Regions from separate parts of the Exiguobacterium sp. s125 genome, predicted to be linked through region 3. Evidence: riboswitches for the same ligand, from Rfam matches in the RefSeq annotation. Region 3 holds a riboswitch; each other region holds the start of a gene.

Evidence for each region. Region 3 has a riboswitch for lysine ahead of KNQ05_RS11165 (aspartate kinase). Riboswitches for the same ligand answer to the same signal wherever they lie in the genome.
Region 1: it holds a riboswitch for lysine, as region 3 does, so the genes downstream of both, KNQ05_RS13095 (amino acid permease) here and KNQ05_RS11165 (aspartate kinase) in region 3, are expected to answer to the same signal.
Region 2: it holds a riboswitch for lysine, as region 3 does, so the genes downstream of both, KNQ05_RS10580 (Na+/H+ antiporter NhaC family protein) here and KNQ05_RS11165 (aspartate kinase) in region 3, are expected to answer to the same signal.

What each region holds. Positions count from the first base shown of each region.
Region 1 covers NZ_JACSMI010000006.1:55,426-63,041, forward strand. Annotated here, with positions in the region: gene KNQ05_RS13075 (HlyD family secretion protein) at 1-262, opposite strand, end outside; gene KNQ05_RS13080 (TetR/AcrR family transcriptional regulator) at 456-1,070, shown strand; gene KNQ05_RS13085 (GGDEF domain-containing protein) at 1,143-2,234, opposite strand; gene KNQ05_RS13090 (MarR family winged helix-turn-helix transcriptional regulator) at 2,391-2,846, opposite strand; lysine riboswitch at 3,018-3,202, shown strand; gene KNQ05_RS13095 (amino acid permease) at 3,315-4,796, shown strand; gene KNQ05_RS13100 (solute:sodium symporter family transporter) at 5,324-7,084, shown strand; gene KNQ05_RS13105 (hypothetical protein) at 7,141-7,323, shown strand; gene msrA (peptide-methionine (S)-S-oxide reductase MsrA) at 7,395-7,616, shown strand, end outside.
Region 2 covers NZ_JACSMI010000003.1:177,345-184,960, reverse strand. Annotated here, with positions in the region: gene KNQ05_RS10595 (SDR family oxidoreductase) at 1-526, opposite strand, end outside; gene KNQ05_RS10590 (hypothetical protein) at 675-1,532, shown strand; gene htpG (molecular chaperone HtpG) at 1,617-3,482, shown strand; gene KNQ05_RS10580 (Na+/H+ antiporter NhaC family protein) at 3,848-5,431, opposite strand; lysine riboswitch at 5,536-5,711, opposite strand; gene KNQ05_RS10575 (type I phosphomannose isomerase catalytic subunit) at 5,821-7,616, opposite strand, start outside.
Region 3 covers NZ_JACSMI010000004.1:44,352-51,967, forward strand. Annotated here, with positions in the region: gene KNQ05_RS11145 (alanine--tRNA ligase-related protein) at 1-162, shown strand, start outside; gene KNQ05_RS11150 (GNAT family N-acetyltransferase) at 159-587, shown strand; gene KNQ05_RS11155 (argininosuccinate synthase) at 709-1,914, shown strand; gene argH (argininosuccinate lyase) at 1,911-3,281, shown strand; lysine riboswitch at 3,353-3,531, shown strand; gene KNQ05_RS11165 (aspartate kinase) at 3,644-4,843, shown strand; gene KNQ05_RS11170 (aspartate-semialdehyde dehydrogenase) at 4,856-5,848, shown strand; gene dapA (4-hydroxy-tetrahydrodipicolinate synthase) at 5,871-6,752, shown strand; gene dapB (4-hydroxy-tetrahydrodipicolinate reductase) at 6,749-7,495, shown strand; gene dapD (2,3,4,5-tetrahydropyridine-2,6-dicarboxylate N-acetyltransferase) at 7,482-7,616, shown strand, end outside.

The DNA.
Region 1 (7,616 bases), on a different contig from region 3:
CAACCGGTTTTTGACCAGTTTGTGCTATCATGACGTGACCAAGTGTCGCCCCGTTATCGAGTGTCTGTCCTGTTTTTGCCGTCCAGTCAGTGAGTTTTCCAGCGCCAGGACTAGCAATTGTAATCATCTTACCGTCGATTTTGGCATTTTCTGTTTTGACGTAACTTGTTGCTTGATCGTAGTAATAATAACCGATCGCACCACCACCAATTAAAACGACGAGCGTTAAAATATTGATGATTAATAATTTCTTCATGTTCATGAGTAAGTTGCATCCTTTCTGTTACTAGCTGATCGCCCCAGTGCGGTCTCATAAAAAAGACTCCTCTGGGGAGGAGTAGTTAATACAGTTAATTATATGGGTGCATAACAAACAAACAACCAACAATTTCCGACGAAATGTTGGAAAAGTCTTTGTTAACGGATACAATACGTAAAAAGGAGCTGAATTTTAAATGAATCAGTCGTGCGATCCACGTCCTAAACGTTCACGTGAACGTATTACGACAGAGCTATTTCATTTACTTGAACACCATTCCTTTTCGACGATCACCGTCAAAATGTTGACGGATGGTGCTGAGGTCAATCGTTCGACCTTCTATGCGCACTATAAAGATAAATACGATTTGCTGGATCAAATCGTTGAGGAACACATGACGTTGCTCGCAGAAGCGATTCGGATTACAGGAAAACAATCGACCGAGCCTCCGACAGTCGAACGCGTCAGTCGTTACTTTGCACGTTTGTTCATCCACATTGAGCAAAACGAGCGCTTTTACCGGACGATGCTGCTCCAAGGAACAGTCAAGACGTTCATCTCCCGTTTCTTGGATACGTTAAAAGAAAACTACCGTCTTGCTTTCCGGGAGACGACAAGTGTCTCTGTTCCGGTGGATCGGGATTTATTACTGAACTACGTCATTGGTGGTCAACTCGGGCTCTTGATGTCGTGGTTACGAAATGATCGTCCGTATTCCTCCGAGTATATGGCAAATCAGCTTAGTCAGATGATCGTCTTCGGAACAGTTGAAAGTATTGGTTTTCCTCAGACAGGCCCTGGGACTGTCTAAAAAATGAACTAAAAAGTGCCATTCCGATGTGAGGGAATGGCACTTTTTGTGCTAGTCGGATATAACGTTAGATTACGCTTGACGGAATTCCAGCTGTTTCGTATAAATCGTACTTTGGTTACGTCCGTGCTCTTTTGAAGCATAGAGTGCTTTATCCGCTTGTTGCAATGCTTCGAGTGATGTATGGGATCCACCCGAATGGGCAATTCCTAACGAAATCGTAATCTTCAAATCAGGTACATGTGCAGTCGGGAACAGGTTACGGGCGACTGTCGTCCGCGCTAATTCAGAGATTTTTTTCGCATCCTTCAATGATGTGTTCGGTAAAATGATCAAAAATTCTTCTCCACCGTACCGACCGACTAAATCATCCGGACGTACAATAGAGGCAAGTGTCGTTCCGAGTTGCCGCAACACATCGTCGCCGGCATCATGACCATATGTATCGTTAACGTGTTTGAAGAAATCGATATCGATCAGGATAAGTGAATATCCATCGTCATCCGATCCGACGAGTGATAGGGAGTCGTCCAGACGTCGGCGATTAGCGAGACCCGTCAAGGCGTCGGTCATCGCAAGTTTTTGCTGGTACTGGATATTTTCAAAATGTCGTCGCAGTTCGGCTAATAAGCGATAGGTGACGAGGCCGGCTAATAAATTAAAGAAAATGTACGTAACCGATACTTTGAAAAACGTTTCCCAACTGTTTGTCAGTGCATAGATAGCTGGTAACGAATAGAGAATACCGATTCCGATCATTAATTCAAAAGTCAGCAATGTATTACGTAAAAATCTGCGTGCTATGCCAATTGTCAAAATGAATAAAATCATGATGACGGAAGCGAGAATCGCTCCTTCGATTTGATCAGCAGGTGTAATTAAAAAACGCGTTCCGATAATCATGACTCCCGTGATGAAGGCACTAGGCAATCCGCCAAATAATGTGGCAATCGCGACAGGAATGATACGTAAGTCAATCCGGGCAATATCAATTTGAATGCTGTTGAACATGAGGAGTACAGCAATTGCACCAGCTACACAACCTAAAATAAGGCGTGATTCAAGCTTTGATTTTGGTGTAATTCTTGGTTGATTTCGAAAAGGTAAAAATAAAAGCGTGATCGTCGTGAATAAGAGACAAAAATTTATGATGAAGTTATTCATAATAGACAACAAATCCTCCCAACTCCCCCTGCAGTATACTTCCAATTATATACTTTGAGTATACTCGTTCTACTAACGGTATAGGAGGTCTGAATGTTTAGAATAAAAAAAGAAAAACAGAATAAAACCTCTGTCCTTCTCTTGATTTTTAATTTATTAATTGGATGAGACGACTTCTTCATCCATTGTCGCGAGGATTTTATCAAATACATGGATCATCACGTTCAGTTCCTCTTCAGACAAAGTGCCGAATCGCTCCTGAAGATATTTGCGACGGACGACTTCGAGATTCCGAAAAGCGGCCTCTCCCTCGTCAGTCAAGGCAAGGACGATTGAACGACGATCTTCCGTCGAACGTGTCCGTGTCACAAAACCGGTCTTATAAAGTTTATCTGTCAAAGCGGTGACCTGACTTGTCGCAAGTTCGAACTGTTCCGCGAGTAATGTCGGACGCTGGGGGCCGTTTTCAGATAAGCTACGTAAGATGAAGAATTCACTTCGCGTTGCAGTACCTTCAAACAGTTGATTCAACTCACGGCGCAACGTCCGGAGAATCACGCGCATTTGTTCTTCTAATCGATATGTCAATTGGTCATGTTGTTCTTGTCCCATCTGAGCAACATCCTTTCTGTACTACCTTCTACCATTTAGTGTACTAAAAATATCGGAATTTTACTATGAGCACGGTAGGATTCAAAAATATAAATTGACAAACAAGAAACATATTATGTACTATGTCGAAGTAATGAATTAGTAAATCAACTTAATTAGTTCTCACTCAACCAGTGGGATGGAGGTTGCGATTCTTATGAGTCGGGTTACGGATGTCGTCAAGCGGCAGATGAAATAGCTCAAAAGGAAGAATTGCCGAAATCGTAGACTACTTTGAAAGTCAGCGATTGGGATTAGATCAAACAGGTCTAATACTGTCATGAACCGTTTGCGGTTTATGGGGAGCTATCTTTCACGACGGTAGAATGAGACGCATCATCGATATGTTGCGTTCTCATCTTCCTCTTGGAAGGTGAGGGCGCTTTTTTACGCCCTCTCAAAAATTATAAAAAGAGAGAAGCGACAGACATGAACAATTTACAACAGCAACAACAACCCCTCGATTCCACAGCAGAAGGGCTACAACGAGGGCTTCAAGCCCGGCATATGTCGATGATTGCAATTGGCGGAGCGATTGGGACCGGTTTATTCATCGCGTCAGGTGCCTCTGTTGCAGCGGCAGGACCGGGCGGTGCGTTACTTTCTTATACAATCGTCGGATTGATGGTCTACTTCTTGATGACGAGCCTTGGGGAGATGGCCGCCTATATGCCGGTCGCAGGATCGTTCTCGACGTACGGGACGAAGTTCGTCGACCCTTCATTCGGGTTCGCCTTAGGATGGAACTACTGGTACAACTGGGCCGTCACGATTGCCGTCGAGCTCGTCGCAGCACAAATCGTCATGCATTACTGGTTCCCGAACATTCCGGGCGTCTATTTTAGCGCGCTGTTTTTACTTTTAATGATTGGATTAAATTATTTTTCGGTCAAAGGATTCGGTGAAGCCGAGTACTGGTTTGCGATGATTAAAGTCGTCACGGTCATCGTGTTTCTTGGTGTAGGAGTCGCGATGATTTTTGGTATCTTTACTTCGGAGCCACCAGCAGGCTTCAAAAACTTTGGCTTAGGTGATGCACCGTTTGTCGGAGGGATTCCAGCTGTCATCGGTATCATTCTTGTCGCAGGTTTTAGCTTTCAAGGGACGGAGCTCGTCGGAATCGCAGCAGGTGAGTCGGAAGATCCGGAAAAAAATGTCCCGAAAGCAGTTAAACAGGTGTTTTGGCGCATTTTATTATTTTATGTATTTGCGATCTTCGTCATCGGAATGTTGATTCCATACACAAGTCCGAGCCTTGTCTCAAATGATATTACGGATGTTGCCGTCAGTCCGTTCACACTCGTCTTCGAAAAAGCAGGACTCGTGTTTGCAGCAGCATTGATGAATGCGGTCATCTTGACGTCCGTCTTGTCTGCCGGGAACTCCGGGATGTATGCTTCAACCCGGATGCTCTACACACTGGCACGACAAGGTGATGCACCGAAACTGTTTGCGAAAGTCTCAAAAAACGGTGTGCCGCGGAATGCGTTACTCGCGACAGGGACAATTGGTGCACTTTGTTTCTTGACATCGATGTTCGGCGGACAAGTTTATCTTTGGTTACTGAATGCTTCCGGAATGACAGGATTTATCGCGTGGCTCGGGATCGCGATCAGCCATTACCGTTTCCGAAAAGGTTTCGTCGCCCAAGGGCATGCGTTACGTGACTTACCGTACGTTGCACCGGCGTTCCCGTTTGGTCCGCTATTCGCATTTGGCCTATGTTTCCTCGTTATCGTTGGGCAAAACTATGCCGCGTTCCTCGCTGATCAAATCGACTGGGTTGGGATTGCAGCAACGTATATCGGAATTCCGTTATTCTTGGTCTTTTGGCTCGGACATAAAGTCAAACACCGGACATCGGTTGTCCGGTATGATGAGATGGAGTTTCCGAAGCATCCGAAAAAATAATAGTATAAGCTAAAGGACCCTCTCGCTTACGAGAGGTCAGACTATAAGCAAAGTGTTATCGGGAATCGGGAGATCAAGCGTCTTTTTTCGTTGCTTTCCTCGGGCGAGGCGCAAGCCGTTGCTCCTTGATCCTAACGGACAATGAGTAGGGTCTTGCCTGCCTCTGACAGTGCGTTGAAAACGCACTTTTCCCTTAGGAGTCAACGAAACATGACGCTTTTTAGGTAGTATCGTGACGGATTGTCTCTCGTTATCGCATGTTTACGCTTCTTAATAGTTTGTCTACACACAAAAACCCTCTCACTTGCGAGAGGGTTATTTGTGTATAAAAGAACCGAGTGGTTTTCCGAAAGGTTTTTTTAGTTTCTTTCCATGATATGTCCCTGCAAGTATGTCAATCCGTAATTGGATTATTTCTTTTTAATAATTTTATTTTTATCTAAAAATATTGTTTCAATAAAGTAAAAATAAGGAATAAATTCTTTACGGTAAACCTACTAAAACGATTGAGATGGAGGAAGTGTGAAATGAGTACATATGAATTGATTTTGACACTGGGTTCGGCCGCGTTCTTCATGGCGCTCGTTGCTTATGTATCCTATCGCATGACACGAGGCAAGGAACAGGGAGTTGACGAATATTTTTTGGCAGGACGTGGACTAAGCGGAATCTTTATTGCCGGTTCCTTGCTTCTGACCAACCTTTCGGCAGAACAACTGATTGGTTTGAACGGTCAGTCGTTCATGGGGAATATGTCGAGCATGGCGTGGGAAGTCACGGCAGGGTTTGCTGCCATCATCATGGCGATCTACCTGTTGCCTAAGTTTTTGGGGATGGGGATTTCGACGTTACCTGAATTTTTAAGTCAGCGCTATGATGAAACGGTCCGGCGGATGACGGTGCTCTTATTCTTACTTGGCTACATGTGCGTGACGATTCCATCGATGCTTTACTCCGGCGGGATTGCCGTCTTACAGCTGTTTAACGTACCGGAGTTATTTGGATTGAGTTATACGCAGTCGCTGTGGCTCGTCATTTGGGTTGTCGGGATCATCGGGGCCATCTATGCAATTTTCGGAGGACTACGGGCTGTCGCCGTCTCCGATACATTAAATGGAGTCGGCCTTGTCATCATCGGTTTCCTCGTTCCGATTCTTGGTTTTTTTGCACTCGGGGACGGAAACATGGTCGACGGAATGAAGCGTCTCGCAACGACACACCCTGAAAAATTGAATGCGATTGGGTCGTCAACCGACGCCGTTCCGTTCTTTTCGATTTTTACAGGGATTCTGTTTGCGAATCTCTTCTATTGGTCACTCAATCAATATGTGATTCAGCGCGTGCTTGGAGCAAAGGACTTAAAAGAGGGACAAAAGGGTGTCTTGATGACAGGCTTCCTGAAACTACTCGTCCCGGTATTCATGTTGATTCCGGGTGTGATTGCGTACCATTTGTATGGAGATAATCTAGCAAGTGGAGATTTGGCCTATCCGAAATTAATCACGGAGTTGCTCCCTGTCTCATTGATGGGATTTTTCTTGGCCGTCTTGCTGGGAGCAGTCTTTAGTTCATTCAACTCACTCTTAAATAGTATCGCGACGTTGTTCGTACTCGACATTTATCGCCCGGTCTTTGCGAAAGAAGCGACCGATCGGCAGTTGATTCGTGTCAGTAAAATCTTCGGAACGATCGTTGCCTTGATTTCATTTGTCGTCGCTCCATTCTTAATGTATGCACCAGACGGTCTTTGGACGTTGATTCGTCAGTTCACAGGATTTTTCAACATTCCGATTCTCGTCATCGTCATGATGGGAATGCTCGTGCGGACGATTCCACCGATTGCTGCCAAAATCGTCATTGTTTTTCATGTCATTGCCTATTACTTCTTTGTTTTCGGACTCAGACAGTTGTTCGGAATCGATCACGGAATCAGCTTTATCCATGGCTATGGTATTTTATTGGTGATCGAAGTGCTGTTCATGTGGTTCATGGGAAAATATCGTCCTGTTATGCAGGTGAATCGTCGTCGACCGGTACGTACGACGGGGATGACGCCGTGGAAATATGCGATGCCTGTCTCGGTCTTACTCGTGTCGAGTATCATCTTGATGTATGTCCTCTTCTCGAAAATAGGACTCGCCTATCCGGATGGTATCGTTTCAGGCTGGTTCTGGCCAATCACGCTTGTCTTGCTTGTCGGGACGGTCTTTCTCTGGCGCTTTGCCTTGAAGTCGTGGCATACGCGGTATACGACTTATCTCGAGGAAGAGTACAAACGAGCGGAATAAGTTCACAGTTGACGGCTCAAATCGATTAAGATTAAAGAAAAATGGAGGCGAGCATCGTGAACTACTGGTACCACTTTAAACGGGCATTCATCCCGATTGCGATTTTATTGATTACATTAGCGATTTATCAAATGATTTATCGCATGAACAACATTTGGTATTCGCTCGGCGGATTGATTTTAGTTTTTGCAGCGATTTATTTTGTCATGCGACGCCTGAAGGCAAATCCAGAAGATTGAGTGAGCAAGATAGTAGGGGCATGCTTTAAAAAGCAGTAGACTAGAGAGATAGAAAGAGGAGGGGAAGATAGATGGCAAAAGCAATATTTGCAGGTGGTTGTTTCTGGTGTATGGTCAAACCGTTTCATAAGTATGATGGTGTCGACCAGGTGATTTCCGGCTACACCGGTGGTCATACAGAAAACCCGACCTATAAAGAAGTTTGTTCTGAGACGACGGGACATCTCGAAGCAGTCGAGGTGACGTATGATCCGTCTGTCATCACATATGAAGAATTACTTGAAGTATTTTGG
Region 2 (7,616 bases), on a different contig from region 3:
CACGCGCATAATCGATTGCCATCGCCCGTGTAAAGTTCGTGATTCCACCTTTTGCTGCGTTGTAACCTGAGCGGTTTAAGTCGGCAGCGCGACCTGACATCGATGACGTATTGATGATCGATCCGCCCTTCTCAAGCATTAAAGGAATCAAGAATTTACTCGTCAAGAATGTACCACGTAAGTCGACCGCGATGATTTGGTCAAACAGTTCAATCGGATATTCATGGACTTTTCCGCCTTGCTGATCAATCCCGGCATTGTTGAACAGGACGTCAACCGTCCCGTACGTGTCTTTCAGCTGAGTCGCGAGTTGTTCGACACTATCGACTTGCGTGACGTCGACGTGAATCGCTTCCGCTTGTCCACCAGCCTGTTTGATTTTTTCGACCGTCTCCTGTGCTTTTTCAAGATTGACGTCAGCACAGACGACTTTCGCCCCTTGTTCGGCAAAGACGAGTGCCGTTGCTTGACCAATTCCTGTAGCTGAACCTGTAATAACTGCTACTTTATTCTCTAATCGACCCATGTGTAATTTCCTCCTTCTAAGTACTCTTGCTCCGAATGTTGTTCACCTTATGAATCATTCCCTTGACTTTGGAGGATAAACCTACTGAACTGTCTAGCAATCCATGAGAACGGGAACAGATGAAAAGTGAAAACCCGACAGGAAAGGAATGAGAACGCTGACATCTGAACAACGTGAATATGCAAAAAAATTACTCGATGAAGCGATTCTGTACCAAATCGAGTTAGAGAAAGATGTATTTAAGGATGAGTTGATTGACCGGACGACACCGGTCTTATGGTTTGGTGACGTAAGCGAGCGTAGCTGGCTTACGATTGCGACGAATCCGTCGGCAGGCCAGTTTTTGAACCGGGATGGCACGTTACGCTATGAGACGACAGGACCATTCGTCCTAAGAGAAGTCGATGCGCCGCTTACGGAGTACCGGACGGACCAACGATTTAATCAAATGATTGATTCCTATAATCGTTATTTCAAACAGCCGGACATTTATAAATCGTGGTTCGGACGGGAGGGGGGAGGAAAATTGGAAGGTTTTCTAAATGGATTCGAAGCTTCTTTTTACGGAACCGGAGAGCCGGTCATCCATGCGGATTTTTTTCCATTTCCGACGAAACGTTACATGGGAACGATTGCTCAGCGACATGAACTGGAAGAAACCGTATTTGGTCAGACGTTCCTTTTGAAATTGATTCGTCTTTTTTCGTTACGCGGAATTATTCTTCTCGGACGGGAACATACGGAACGTTACCGGACAATCGATCAGACGGCTACATGGCAAGCACCCGAGCCGGTCCCGGGGTATCCGGATGCCGTCGTCGAACTCGGGTCTTCGGAACAATTTTCCGTTCCAATCATCGGTCTTCACTTTAAACCGAGTGAGCAGTTCATCGGACTCGGGAATCGGCCGGACTGCCATGGTGTCAGTCATGGCACATACGGGTCGGCGGAAAGCTTACGTAAAATCGGAAAATATATCCGCAGCCGACTCGAAGAAGGGGATTGACACTATTTTTCCAATCCGTAATAATAGATTTGTATTAGCACTCTTGTTGTTAGAGTGCTAAAAAAGAACTAGGGGGTATCGGAAATGGAAACGAAACAGTTCAAGGCAGAGTCGAAACGTTTACTCGAAATGATGATTCATTCCATCTATACACATAAGGAAATCTTTTTACGTGAGTTGATTTCGAACGCTAGTGACGCGATAGACAAGATTTATTACAAAGCATTGACGGACGAGACGATGACGTTCGAAAAGGATGCCTATAAGATTACGATTGAACCGAATCAAACGACACGACAGCTCGTCATTCGTGATACGGGAATCGGGATGACAAAAGAGGAGCTCGAAGCGAATCTCGGAACAATCGCGAAGAGTGGGTCACTTGCCTTTAAGGCGGAGAATGCCGCGCAAGACGGACACGACATCATCGGACAGTTCGGTGTCGGCTTTTATTCGGCATTCATGGTCGCGGATGTGGTCACGGTCATCACGAAACCATTCGGTAGCGAAACAGCGTACAAGTGGGAGTCGCACGGTGTCGACGGTTATACGATTGAAGAAGTCGAAAAAGCTACAGTCGGGACGGAAATCACGCTGCACATCAAAGCGAACGAAGAAGATGAAAATTATGATGAGTATTTAGATACGCATCGTTTGCGGACGATCGTCAAAAAGTATTCCGACTTCATCCGCTATCCGATTGAGATGGAAGAGACGGAACGTCAACCGATTGAAGGATCGGACGAGATGGAAGAAGTGAAGGTCGTCAAGACAATCAACAGCATGGTGCCGATTTGGCGGAAAAATAAACGGGAGTTGACGGACGAGGATTACACGAACTTCTATCAAGAAAAACGATATGGATTTGATACACCAGTCAAGCACATCCATATCAGTGCAGATGGTGCCGTCCGTTATCAATCGATTTTATTCATTCCGGAGCAACCGTCCTTCGACTATTATTCGAAAGAGTTCGAGAAAGGGCTTGAACTGTATGCGAACGGCGTCTTGATCATGGAAAAATGCAGTGACCTCTTGCCGGACCACTTTAGCTTCGTCAAAGGGATGGTCGACTCGGAAGACTTGTCACTCAATATTTCACGTGAGTTGTTGCAGCACGACCGCCAACTCAAATTGATTGCAAAAAACATTCAAAGTAAGATTAAGACGCAACTTGAAGGACTGCTTCGTGACGATCGCGAGAAGTATGAAGCCTTTTATCAAGCCTTTGGTCGTCAATTGAAGTTTGGAATCTACAATGATTACGGCATGCATAAAGAGACGGTCAAAGATCTTGTCCTGTTCCACTCGGCAAAAGAGAAGAAGCTGGTCACGCTCGCTGAATACGTCGCGGCGATGCCGGAAGATCAAAAATACATTTACTATGCTTCAGGGGAAAGTACGGACCGTTTAGATAAGTTGCCACAGTCGGAGCTTGTCAAAGACAAAGGGTTCGACATTCTGTACTTTACGGAAGAAATCGATGAGTTCGCGATTCAAATGTTGCTCAACTATGAAGGAAAAGAATTTAAATCGGTTACGAGCAGTGATCTTGGCATCGAGCAAGCGGATCAAGCAGAAACGACCGAAACACAAGTCGAGATGTTTACAGCGATGCAAGAAGTGCTTGCTGGGCAAGTCAAAGAAGTCAAAGCTTCTTCACGCTTAAAATCACATCCGGTCTGCTTCGCGACGGATGGTGCCGTTTCGATTGAAATGGAGAAAATTCTTAAATCGATGCCGAACAACCAAGATGTTTCAGCCGTGAAAATTTTAGAGTTGAACACGTCGCATGACGTCTTCCAAGCCATTGAAACGGCCTTTAAAGAAGACCGTACGAAATTTGAACGCTATACGAAATTAATGTACCAACAAGCGTTGCTCATGGAAGGCTTGCCAATCGAAGATCCAGTTGCGTTTGCAAATGAAGTGTGTGCCTTGATGGTGTAAGAATGATCGCTTCAGCGTGTAGACAAACGCTTATGAAGCGTGAACATGCGATATCGAATTGCAATTCGTTCGTGCTTTCCTGTATTTCTCTCACGGTATTACCTAAAAAGCATCACGTTTCGTTGACTCCTACGGGGAAAAGTGCGTTTTTAACGCACTTTCAGAGGCAGGCAAGACCCTGCTCGTTGTCCGTGAGGATCAAGGAGCAACGGCTTGCGCCTCGCCCGAGGAAAGCAACGAAAAAAAGACGCTTTTTATTTCTCCATACCATGTTGTCTACAACTTAAAAAAGGGATTGCACATCACGGTAGATGGCAATCCCTTCTTTTTTTCTCGTCTCGGCTAAGCTGAGCGTTATTTTTTTATTATTCAGCGCGAAGTTCAGTTGGTACTTTGCCGCGTTTCGAGACGACATTCAGGACGACGAGTGCGAGTAAGAAGGCGATAAGTGCACCGATGAAGCCGATGATTGATGAATCGGTTAAACCGAGCACAAGGTAGCCGACTGCCGATGTCGCTGCACCAACCAACGCATACGGAAGTTGTGTCGTGACGTGATCGATATGATGCGAACCGGCACCTGTCGAACTGAGAATCGTCGTATCGGAAATTGGTGAACAGTGGTCTCCGAAGACGGATCCGGCAAGAACGGCAGCGAGCGTCGGAAGTAAGAGATTCGGTTCGACCGCCATGATGAGGTCAGCACCGATCGGCAGCATGATACCGAATGTTCCCCAACTTGTACCTGTCGAGAATGCCATTAAGCTTGCAATCAAGAACAATAAGAAGGGGAGGTACGAAGCAGAAATCGACTTACTGACGAAGCTTGCTAAGTACTCACCTGTTTTCATGTCACCGATAACAGCGATGATTGTCCAAGCGAATAATAAGATGACGACAGCAGGCCACATGGATTTCATCCCAGCCCAGATGCTGTGTCCGTATTCGCGCGCCGGGATTTTCCGACCAATCAACATCAGGAAAGCAACGACTAAACTGATGACGACACCAGCAACGAGTGAACGTGTTACGTCTGTCGCTTCAAATGCACCAATCAACGTAAATGCACGATTGTCAGCAGCGAGTGCCTGAGCACCGGTAAAGAGTAATGCGGAAACCGTTGCAATGACGAGAACGATAATCGGAACGACGAGGTCACGTACTTTTCCACCTTCGTGTTCTTTGACTTCCTCTGCCATCCCCATCGGTGTTCCTTTACTTGCGTCGAAAAGTTCACCTTTTAATGCACGAAGTTCATGCGTCCGCATCGGTCCGACCGCAATCCCTGTGTACGCGATGTAAAGCGTCAGCAATAGAGCGAAAATCGCATAGAAGTTGAGTGGCACGATCATCATGAAAGCACTGAATGCGGAATACTCCGTAATCGAATGTGTCGTCAAGATACCCGCGATGATTGAGATGATGAACGCTCCCCAACTTGAAAGCGGGCTGATGACACAGACTGGAGCAGCCGTCGAGTCAATAATATAAGCAAGTTTTGCACGCGAGACGCCACGACGGTCCGTTAACGGACGACTGACATTCCCGACAGCAAGACTGTTGAAGTAATCATCGATGAAGATTAAAATACCTAAACCAAATGCTGCGAGGCGAGCGCCGCGCGCTGTCTTGACGTGTGTTGTTGCCCATTCACCGAAGGCATGTGCACCGCCCGATGTTTGGATAAGCGTCGATAGAACACCGAGTAATAGTAAGAAGATGAGTAATAAGACGTTCCATTCATTTAACGCCCCATCCGCCCAAAATAGACTAAAGATGTTTTTGCCGAGATAGACGACCGTATCGATTGGATTAAGGCTATGCAGCAATAAAGCACCAATCAAAATACCGACACCAAGTGAAATAACGACTTTGCGCGTCACGATTGCAAGTGCGATTGCAATGACAGCTGGAATGAGCGCAACGATTGAATCTGAATAATTGACCATTGTGTGGTTCCTCCTCTTTTTTTAGAAGATGAGACCCATTGCATATAAAAAAGCAAGGGCACCGGCAACAAAGCCGACACCCTTGCTGGATGCGTCTTTCTTAGCCGAATTGGAGCGCTCCATACAAAACACGTATGGCAATCGAACGGGTATTTCCCAATTCGACCAGTACCATCAAGTCAGACACTTGACGATACTTCGGCAGCATTACCTTTCCTTGATCGTCCTCGTTGTCATCCTCAGATCAAATACTCATTAAGACCGCGCCTCTACCTCATCGATAGAATAGTCATATTCTTTTAATAAGAAAACCTTATCATATTTCAGAAAAAAGTTTCAAGTCTGTTTTTAAAAAAAGTAGTAAAGTCTGTTCAAAAGGAACAATGAAGTTATTCGGCGTTCATCCGATTTAAATGGGCAGCACCGATGACACCGGCATTTCCTTCCAATGCAGCTAAGCGAATGATTGTTTTTTGACGTAACGTCGGGTAGAGACGGGCATTGACGGCTTGTAAGAGCTCTTCCCAAAATAAATCGGCGGAAGCCGTAACACCGCCACCGATGATGACGGCTTCCGGATCAAGTGTGTGAATGATGTTCGCTACGCCTGTTGCTAAATGATTTACGAAACGAAGCCTTTCCTGTGTATTGCCAAGAAGTTGTGCAATAGAAGATTCATTTAATGAATCAGCCCGCGTCTGAAGAGCCGTACCGCTTGCTAATCCTTCGAGTGAGCCTTTGTTCAAGACGTGATGTTCCGGTCCAGAAGCATCGATGATCGTATTTCCGATTTCACCAGCATATCCGTGTGCGCCTCGAATCAACGTCTTTTGATAGACATATCCACCACCGATTCCTGTACTGACTGTCATGTAATAGATGGATGTATAGTCTTGTCCTGCCCCGAACAATGCTTCGCCGAGCGCGGCGGCATTTGCATCATTTTCAAGGGAAACCGGGATGTTGAAGAACTCTTCTAACGGGCGAACTAAATTTACATCGTCCCAACCCGGCAGGTTCGGAGGTGACAATAGCCGACCCGTTGCTGCATCAAGCGGACCAGGCGCTGCGATACCAATTCGTTCGACTTCAAATTCTTCAAGTAGCTTTTGGATGGCTTGTCTTAAATGTTTAATTGTATAGTCCGGGCCAGCAGCCGCCTCTGTCAAAAATCGATATTGTTTTACGACATGGTGCTGATTGATTGCGGCAACACGCGTGTGAGTCCCACCAAGATCAATTCCGATGAGAAGTCGTTGTTTCGGTGTTGGATTTGGACCAGTCAATAGAAGTTTCCCCTTTCCAGAAACGGTACAAGTTACTTTTGCCGGAATCAGAACCGTGTCTCCGGCGGTATAACGCAATTGGTTGATGATCAGCGTGCCACTGATGATAGTGATGACTTGGAAGGAAGTTCGTGGTGCAATCGTAATCATGTCATGGATGGCCCATTCCTCGACAAAAAAATAGGCGTTGGTTGTCAGTAATCTTGAACAAAAAGAGGTCGGTACATAAGGCTCCTCGTACTGGAAATGAGGAAATTGAATGACTTCGAGTGCTTCTTTAAGGTGGAGTTGACGCGGTTTGTTGGTCGAATGGTCAATTCGATCGTAATCGTACAACCGATACGTGGTATCAGAATTCTGCTGGATTTCGATGACAAGACACCCTTCGGTTAAAGCATGAACAGTACCTGCTGGAACGTAAAAAAAATCGCCGGGTGAAACAGGCAAATTAATCAAGCCGGAAGTTAAATCGTCTTCACGGACAGCGCGCAACAAATCAGCTTTTGTTTTGAAGTCATGCCCATAAATAATGGTGGCGTCTGCCGGACAATCGACGATATACCAACATTCATTTTTCCCGTAAGGCTGTCCTTCTAGGCGACAGGCGTCATGATTGTCAGGATGGACTTGAACGGACAAATCATCCGCAGCGTCAATCCACTTAATGAGTAAAGGAAAAGCTTCCGTTGTGTCCATCCCGAAAATTTCAGGGTGATTTGACCATAAATCCCGTAGTGCATCACCGGAAAAACGTCCGGCATTCACCTTGGTTTGCCCGTTTTGGTGATCAGCCAAGGTCCAAGCTTCACCGATGTTTTGTTTGCCTAACGTATCAAATCCATATGCACCAAGCTTACATCCACCCCATATCCGCTCCTGTAAAATCGGCTCAAAACAAA
Region 3 (7,616 bases):
CAAGGATCAAGTCCGGTCCACCTTGGGAAATTTGCCAAAGTCCATTTGAAGACGTTCAATGGACGTGGTGGTGGTAGCGAGCACGTCGCACAGGCGATGTTCAACACGCATGAGGATGCAGTTGCTTACATAGAACGATTGAAGGAGGAACAAGTAACATGACAGTGATTCAAGTAAAAACAGCAGAGCAGCACCAAGCAGTCCGAATGATTCGCGAACGGGTCTTCGTCGAAGAACAAGGGGTTCCTCGTAATCTTGAATATGATACCCATGACGAAACAGCGATTCACTTGCTTGTCCTTGACGAACAAAATCGCCCTGTCGCGACAGGACGGACACGTCCCTACGACGATCAACGGATGAAGGTCGAACGTGTTGCGACGCTAGCTGCGACACGTGGGAAAGGCTACGGCGGTGAGCTGATGCGAGCAATGGAACGCGTGGCGAGACGAGAGGGTCGGAGCATCTTGACGCTTGGTGCTCAAGTTCAAGCGATTCCTTTTTATCAAGGCTTAGGATACAACATCATGTCCGACGAATTTGATGATGCCGGCATCCCACACCGAACGATGGAAAAGAAAGTTTAATTGAGAAATTTTAAAGAAATCCTGTAAAAAGGGTTTCTTTTTTTGAAAGTCTATGTATATATATAATTAATAATGAATTTTTATACAGACAGATGAATTCGAAATCAGGGAGGAATTAATAATGACGAAACAAAAATTAATTTTAGCGTATTCTGGGGGACTTGATACATCGGTGGCAATCAAATGGTTGAGTAAGGATTATGATGTCGTCGCTTTATGTATGGACGTCGGCGAAGGAAAAGATTTGACTGTCATCAAAGAAAAAGCGTTGCTCGTCGGAGCCGTCGAATCGATTGTTCTTGATGTCAAAGAAGAATTCGCAAATGAATTCGTCTTACCAGCACTTCAATACGGCGCCCACTACGAAGGCGCGTATCCACTGATTTCGGCACTGTCTCGCCCGCTGATTGCTGAAAAGCTCGTCGAAGTTGCGCATCAACATGGCGCAACGGCCGTTGCACATGGTTGTACAGGAAAAGGAAATGACCAAGTCCGGTTTGAAGTTTCGGTCGCAGCACTCGATCCTTCACTGGAAGTCATCGCCCCTGTACGGGAATGGAAATGGTCACGTGAAGAGGAAATCGCTTATGCAAAAGACAACAATGTCCCGATTCCAATCAATCTCGACAGCCCATATTCAATCGATATGAACCTTTGGGGACGGAGTAACGAATGTGGTGTCCTTGAAAACCCTTGGACAGAACCGCCGCAAGATGCTTATGCACTGACGGTCGCACCGGAAGAAGCACCGGATCAAGCAGAAGAAGTCATTATCGGTTTTGAAGCGGGTGTTCCGACTTCAATCAACGGAACAGTCTACCCACTGGCGAAGTTGATTACAGAACTCAACATCATCGCCGGAGCACATGGTGTCGGACGGATTGACCACGTCGAGAACCGTCTCGTCGGAATCAAATCGCGGGAAGTGTATGAATGCCCGGGAGCAACGGTCTTGCTAAAAGCCCATGCCGCACTCGAGACCATCACATTGACGAAAGACGTCGCTCACTTCAAACCGATTTTAAGTCAACAATATGCAGAAACAATCTACAACGGTTTGTTCCACGCACCGTTAACGAAAGGTCTGAAAGCATTCTTAAAAGCGACGCAACAAGACGTCACGGGCGAAGTACGGGTCAAACTCTACAAAGGGAATGCGACGGTCACAGGACGTCAGTCACCGGTGTCACTTTATGACGAGAAGCTTGCGACGTATACGAAAGAAGATGCGTTCGATCATGAAGCAGCGAAAGGATTCATTAAATTGCACGGTCTTGCGATTGCGACACACGCAAGTGTTCATCGGCAGGAAGGCGTGACAAAATGACGAAACTTTGGGGCGGACGGTTTACAGAAGGGGCTTCCGCTCAGGCTGAAGCGTTTGGGGCATCGATTTCATTCGACCAAAAGCTTGCGGCAGTTGATTTAGAAGGAAGTCTCGCCCATGCCAATATGTTGTATCAACAAGGTATCCTAGAAGAGACGGAATGGAAAAAAATCGAAGCGGGTCTCAAGACGTTACAAGCTTCGATTGGAACACATGTCTATTCGCTTGCTGACGAAGACATCCACATGAATCTCGAACGGTTGCTGACGGAACAAATCGGACCGGTCGCAGGGAAGTTGCATACAGCGAGAAGTCGGAATGACCAGGTTGCGACGGATTTACATTTATGGATGGAACAACATGTGCTTGATTTAATCGAAAGCCTCCGCAACTTGCAGACGGTGATTACGGAACAGGCGGATGTACACATCGAAACCGTCATGCCGGGGTATACCCACTTACAGCGGGCACAACCGATTTCACTTGCACACCATCTACTCGCGTATTTTTGGATGTTCGACCGTGACGTAGATCGTCTGACAGATAATTTGAAACGGATTCGGATTTCGCCGCTCGGTGCTGGGGCACTCGCCGGGACGACATTCCCGATTGACCGTTTCAAGTCAGCGGAACTGCTCGGATTTGAGCACGTCTATCCGAACAGCCTCGATGCTGTATCGGACCGTGACTTCGTCATTGAATATCTCGGGATTGCTTCGACGGTCATGATGCACCTCTCACGCTTTTGTGAAGAAATCATCATCTGGGCGTCGCAAGAATTTTCATTCATCGAATTGTCAGATGCATTTTCAACGGGTTCGAGCATGATGCCACAAAAGAAAAACCCGGACTTCGCTGAATTGATTCGCGGAAAAACAGGGCGTGTCTATGGAAACCTGATGGGGTTCCTGACGACGATGAAAGCATTACCGCTCGCTTACAATAAAGACATGCAAGAAGATAAAGAAGGTGTCTTCGATACGGCAGATACCGTTTTACAATCCGTTCAAATCTTTACGGGAATGCTCGAATCAGCAACGTTTAAGACAGAAGCGCTCAAGAAGGCGACAATGCAAGACTTCTCGAATGCGACGGAACTAGCAGATTATCTCGTCACAAAAGGTGTTCCTTTCCGGGAAGCGCATGAAATCGTCGGAAAAGCGGTCCTCCATTGTGTTCAGACGAATTGTTTCTTAAAAGATTTAACGCTTGAAACGTATCAAACGTTCCACTCCGTCATCGCGGAAGATGTTTATCCGCTCCTCGACCCGGTGCAAGCAGTAGCAAGAAGAGGAAGTTACGGCGGGACAGGTTTTGCTGCTGTTTCTGTACAACTCGATCAAGCGAAGAAAAAACTCGCGGATTAACGGAAAAATGAAAAAATTTTAGCGAATGACTGGATTTAACAAAAAATGTTTGCTATAACTGTAACTAACAACCGACAGATAGAGGCGCGGATGACATCAGTAACATCATTTATTGAAGCGAGCATGCTGAGTGATGTGAAAGGGGAAATCCGCCGAAGTGAATGAGAAAGATGCTTCTTCTCATTTGCTGGTACAACGGTTAAGATCCGTTGTACTGCCGAAACCGATGTTTCGGAGCGCTATCTTACGTAAAAGAACGAAAGACTTTGTCTTCGTTTGTCCGATCGTGATAACGACGGGCCGTAGGAACGCTCCTACCGGCCCGTCGTTTTTTTCTGTTTCGGGACAAAGGAGATAGGATTGTGACAACTGTACTTAAATTTGGTGGTAGCTCGGTCGCGACTGTCGAACAGATTCAGTCAATTGCGAATTATTTAAAAAATCGGACAGAACAAGGTGAAAAATTAGTGGTCGTCGTCTCTGCGATGGGGAAGATGACAGACTCGCTCATCGCACAAGCGCAAGCAATCACGGATCGTCCTGAACGACGTGAACTCGATCGATTGCTCGCAATCGGCGAAGAACAAACGATTTCGTTACTCAGCATCGCCTTAAATTCCGTCGGAGTAAAAGCCTTATCACAAACAGGTGCGCAGGCAGGAATCAGCACGATGGGGGTTCATACGAAAAGTAAGATTAAACAAATTGACGGGGACTTGTTACGAAAGAAACTCGAAACCTATGATGTCGTCATCGTCGCCGGATTCCAAGGTGTCAACGAGCTTGGGGATGTTACAACACTCGGTCGTGGTGGGTCAGACACAACGGCTGTCGCCTTAGCGGCCGTCCTTGATAAGCGCTGTGAAATCTATACGGATGTCGACGGTGTCTATACGGCGGATCCGCGGATTCATCAAGCGGCACAGCCGATTCCACAAATTTCATATGATGAAATGATGGAAATGAGTGCACTGGGGTCGAAGGTAATGGAGATGCGCAGCGTCGAACTCGGGAAAAAATACGGCGTGCATATCTTTGTTGGGAAAACACTTGAATCGGAAAGAGGGACTTGGATCATGGAGGCAACAGAAACGATGGAACAAAAAGCAGTCACGAGCGTCAGTGTAACGAAAAATGTTTTGACGGTTTCAATCAAACACGTTCCACAAACCAATTCAGCAGTCGCCGACATTTTTGAATTGTTATCGAATCGCCATGTCAATATCGACATGATCAGTCAAACGACCTTTGATAGTGACGTGTTCCTCTCGTTCTCTTGTCCACTCGATGAAGAAGAGTTTCTCGAAGAGGCACTGAAAGATATCATCGATCGTTTTCCGACCGTTAAAGTCGATCGTCATAACGAGCATGCCAAGTTATCGGTCGTCGGAATCGGAATGCGTGACGCAACGGGCGTCGCATCAAAATTATTTGCGACGTTCCGTGCCGAGAACATCACGTTTTATCAAGTCACGACATCAGAAATCAGTATCTCGTATACAATCGCACAAGCAGATATCGAACGAACGGTCGCGGCGATCGCGAACGCGTTTAGCCTGTAAGGAGGAATGAACATGTACCACGTAGCAGTCATCGGTGCGACAGGCGCCGTCGGACAAAAGATGTTACAAGTCTTGAAGGAACTCGATTTTCCAGTCGGTCAACTGTCGGCGTATGCTTCAGAACGATCAGCAGGAAAAGTCGTTTCGTTTAATGGAACGGACGTGACGATTACAGCTTTATCGGAAGACATCATCCATCACGGGATCGACGTCGCATTATTCGCAGCCGGTGGAGCAATCAGTGAACAGTATGCCCCCTTGCTGGCAGAACACGGAACACTTGTCGTCGATAATTCAAGTGCTTTCCGGATGCAAGAGACGATTCCGCTCGTCGTACCAGAAGTCAATCCGGAAGCGGTCAGCAGCACCGACCGACTGATCGCTAATCCGAACTGCTCGACGATTCAATCCGTCGTTGCCCTGGCACCACTCAAACACTTAGGTTTTGAACGAATCACGTATACGACGTATCAAGCAGTCTCCGGTTCCGGTCAAAAAGGAATTGAGGACTTGGCGCGAGGCAGCCGCGGTGAAGAACCGGTCAACTATCCGCACCCGATCCATGATAATATCTTGCCGCATATCGATGTCTTCTTAGAAGACGGGTACACGAAAGAAGAGCAAAAAATGATTGACGAGACACGGAAGATTTTTAACCAACCGAACTTACCGGTCAGTGCGACGTGTGTCCGTGTTCCCGTCACAAATTCGCATTCGGTTGCAATCAACGTGACGTTTTCAAACGAGACGACGGTCGAAGCGATTCGCACAGCACTTGCTGACGCGCCAGGCGTCGTACTGGTTGATGATGTTTCGCGAAATCAGTACCCGATGCCGCTTGATGCAAGCGGGACGGACGAAGTGTACGTCGGGCGGATTCGTCAAGATCAAACGCTCGCGAACACATTCCATCTGTGGTGTGTCGCGGATAACATTCGAAAAGGCGCGGCGTCAAATGCAGTCCAGGTCGCGCGTCATGCTTTAGAAAACGGCATCCATTCTTAATCATACTAAGGAGGAATTTAACATGTTCAAAGGAGCAGGAACAGCACTAGCGACACCGTTCAATTCAGCAGGTGAACTCGACTTAGTCGTTTTTGAACAGTTGATTGAACAGCAACTTGCAGCCAATATCCAAGCGCTCGTCGTCGCCGGGACGACAGGTGAAGGATCGACGCTTTCGAGCGAAGAGTTCGAAACGTTACTTGAGACAGCAGTCCGTGTCACGGCAGGTCGTGTTCCGGTCATTGCCGGTACGGGAACGAACAATACGGCACAGACGATTGAAAAAACGAAAACGGCTCAGCGGCTCGGAGCGGATGCAGCGATGCTCGTGACACCGTATTACAATAAAACGTCACAAGCCGGTTTGATTGCTCACTTTACCGCAGTCGCGGATGCTGTCGAATTACCCATCATGTTATACAACGTACCTTCACGGACGGGTGTCGCGATTGCAGTTGAGACAGCTGTAACACTCGCGGAGCATCCGAACATTCAAGCATTCAAAGAAGCGAGCGGGGATGTCAGTTTCATGGGTGAATTGATGACGGCACTCCCCGAAGGTTTTGCAGTCTTCTGTGGCAACGACGATCAAATCCTGCCGTACATGGCATGGGGAGCACAAGGTGTCATCTCGGTCCTGTCGAACCCGTACCCGGCAGAAACACAAGCGCTTGCTGAAGCCGTGCTCGCAAACGACTTAGTGACGGCACGACGCATTCAAAGTGATTTAATGCCTGTCATCGCAGCCATCTTTAGTGACGTCAACCCGATTCCTGTTAAAGCAGCACTCGAAGAAGTCGGGTTTGCAGTCGGTGCACCACGCTTGCCGCTCGTTCGCCAATCCGAAGCCGGGCATGCACACTTACTCGAGACGATGCGTGCTTATAAAGGAGTGGTTCGATGAAGCTTGCCATTCATGGATATGGTGCGACAGGGCATTATGTCGAGGAATTGGCACCCGCTGAAGTTGTCGCCGTTATCGATCAGACGAAGTCAGCGGAGAAAATTCCTTCGTATCAAACGGTGTCCGAGCTAACAGAAGAAGTCGATGCCATCATCGATTTCTCTCACCCGAGCTTGTTGCCGGATTTACTGGCGTATGGCCTCAAAACGAAAACACCGCTCGTCATCGCGACGACCGGATTTTCGGAAGCGGAGTTACAAACGATAAAAGACGCTTCGACTGAAATTCCAATTTTTCAGTCGTACAACATGTCGTTCGGGATCGCGATGATGCAGCAATTGTTACAGGTGCTCGTACCACTCGCCAGTTCGTTCGATATCGAACTATTAGAAAAGCACCACAATCAAAAGGTCGATGCACCAAGCGGGACGGCAGAACTCTTATTGCGGACGATTCAAGAACTTCGTGACGTCCAGCCGGTCTATGAACGTGAATCGACACGGGAAAAACGCCAAGCGTCTGAGATCGGCATGCACTCGATGCGTGGTGGAACAATTTTCGGTGAACATGAAGTGTTGTTCGCCGGGGTCGATGAATTGATTGAAATCAAGCACACGGCATTATCAAAAAAAGTATTTGCTTCAGGTGCGATTAAAGCAGCCGAAGCACTCATTCAAAAATCGGCGGGACTCTACACGTTAGAGACGCTCTACTCACAGGAGGATTCACATGTTACTAACTGATGCTTACGAAATTGCGAAATTCATTAAAGATGCTAAAAAACAGACACCGGTCAAACTTTACGTCAATGGCGATTTAGCGGGCTTGACGATTGAAGGGGCGACAGCTTTCGGATCGGATGAA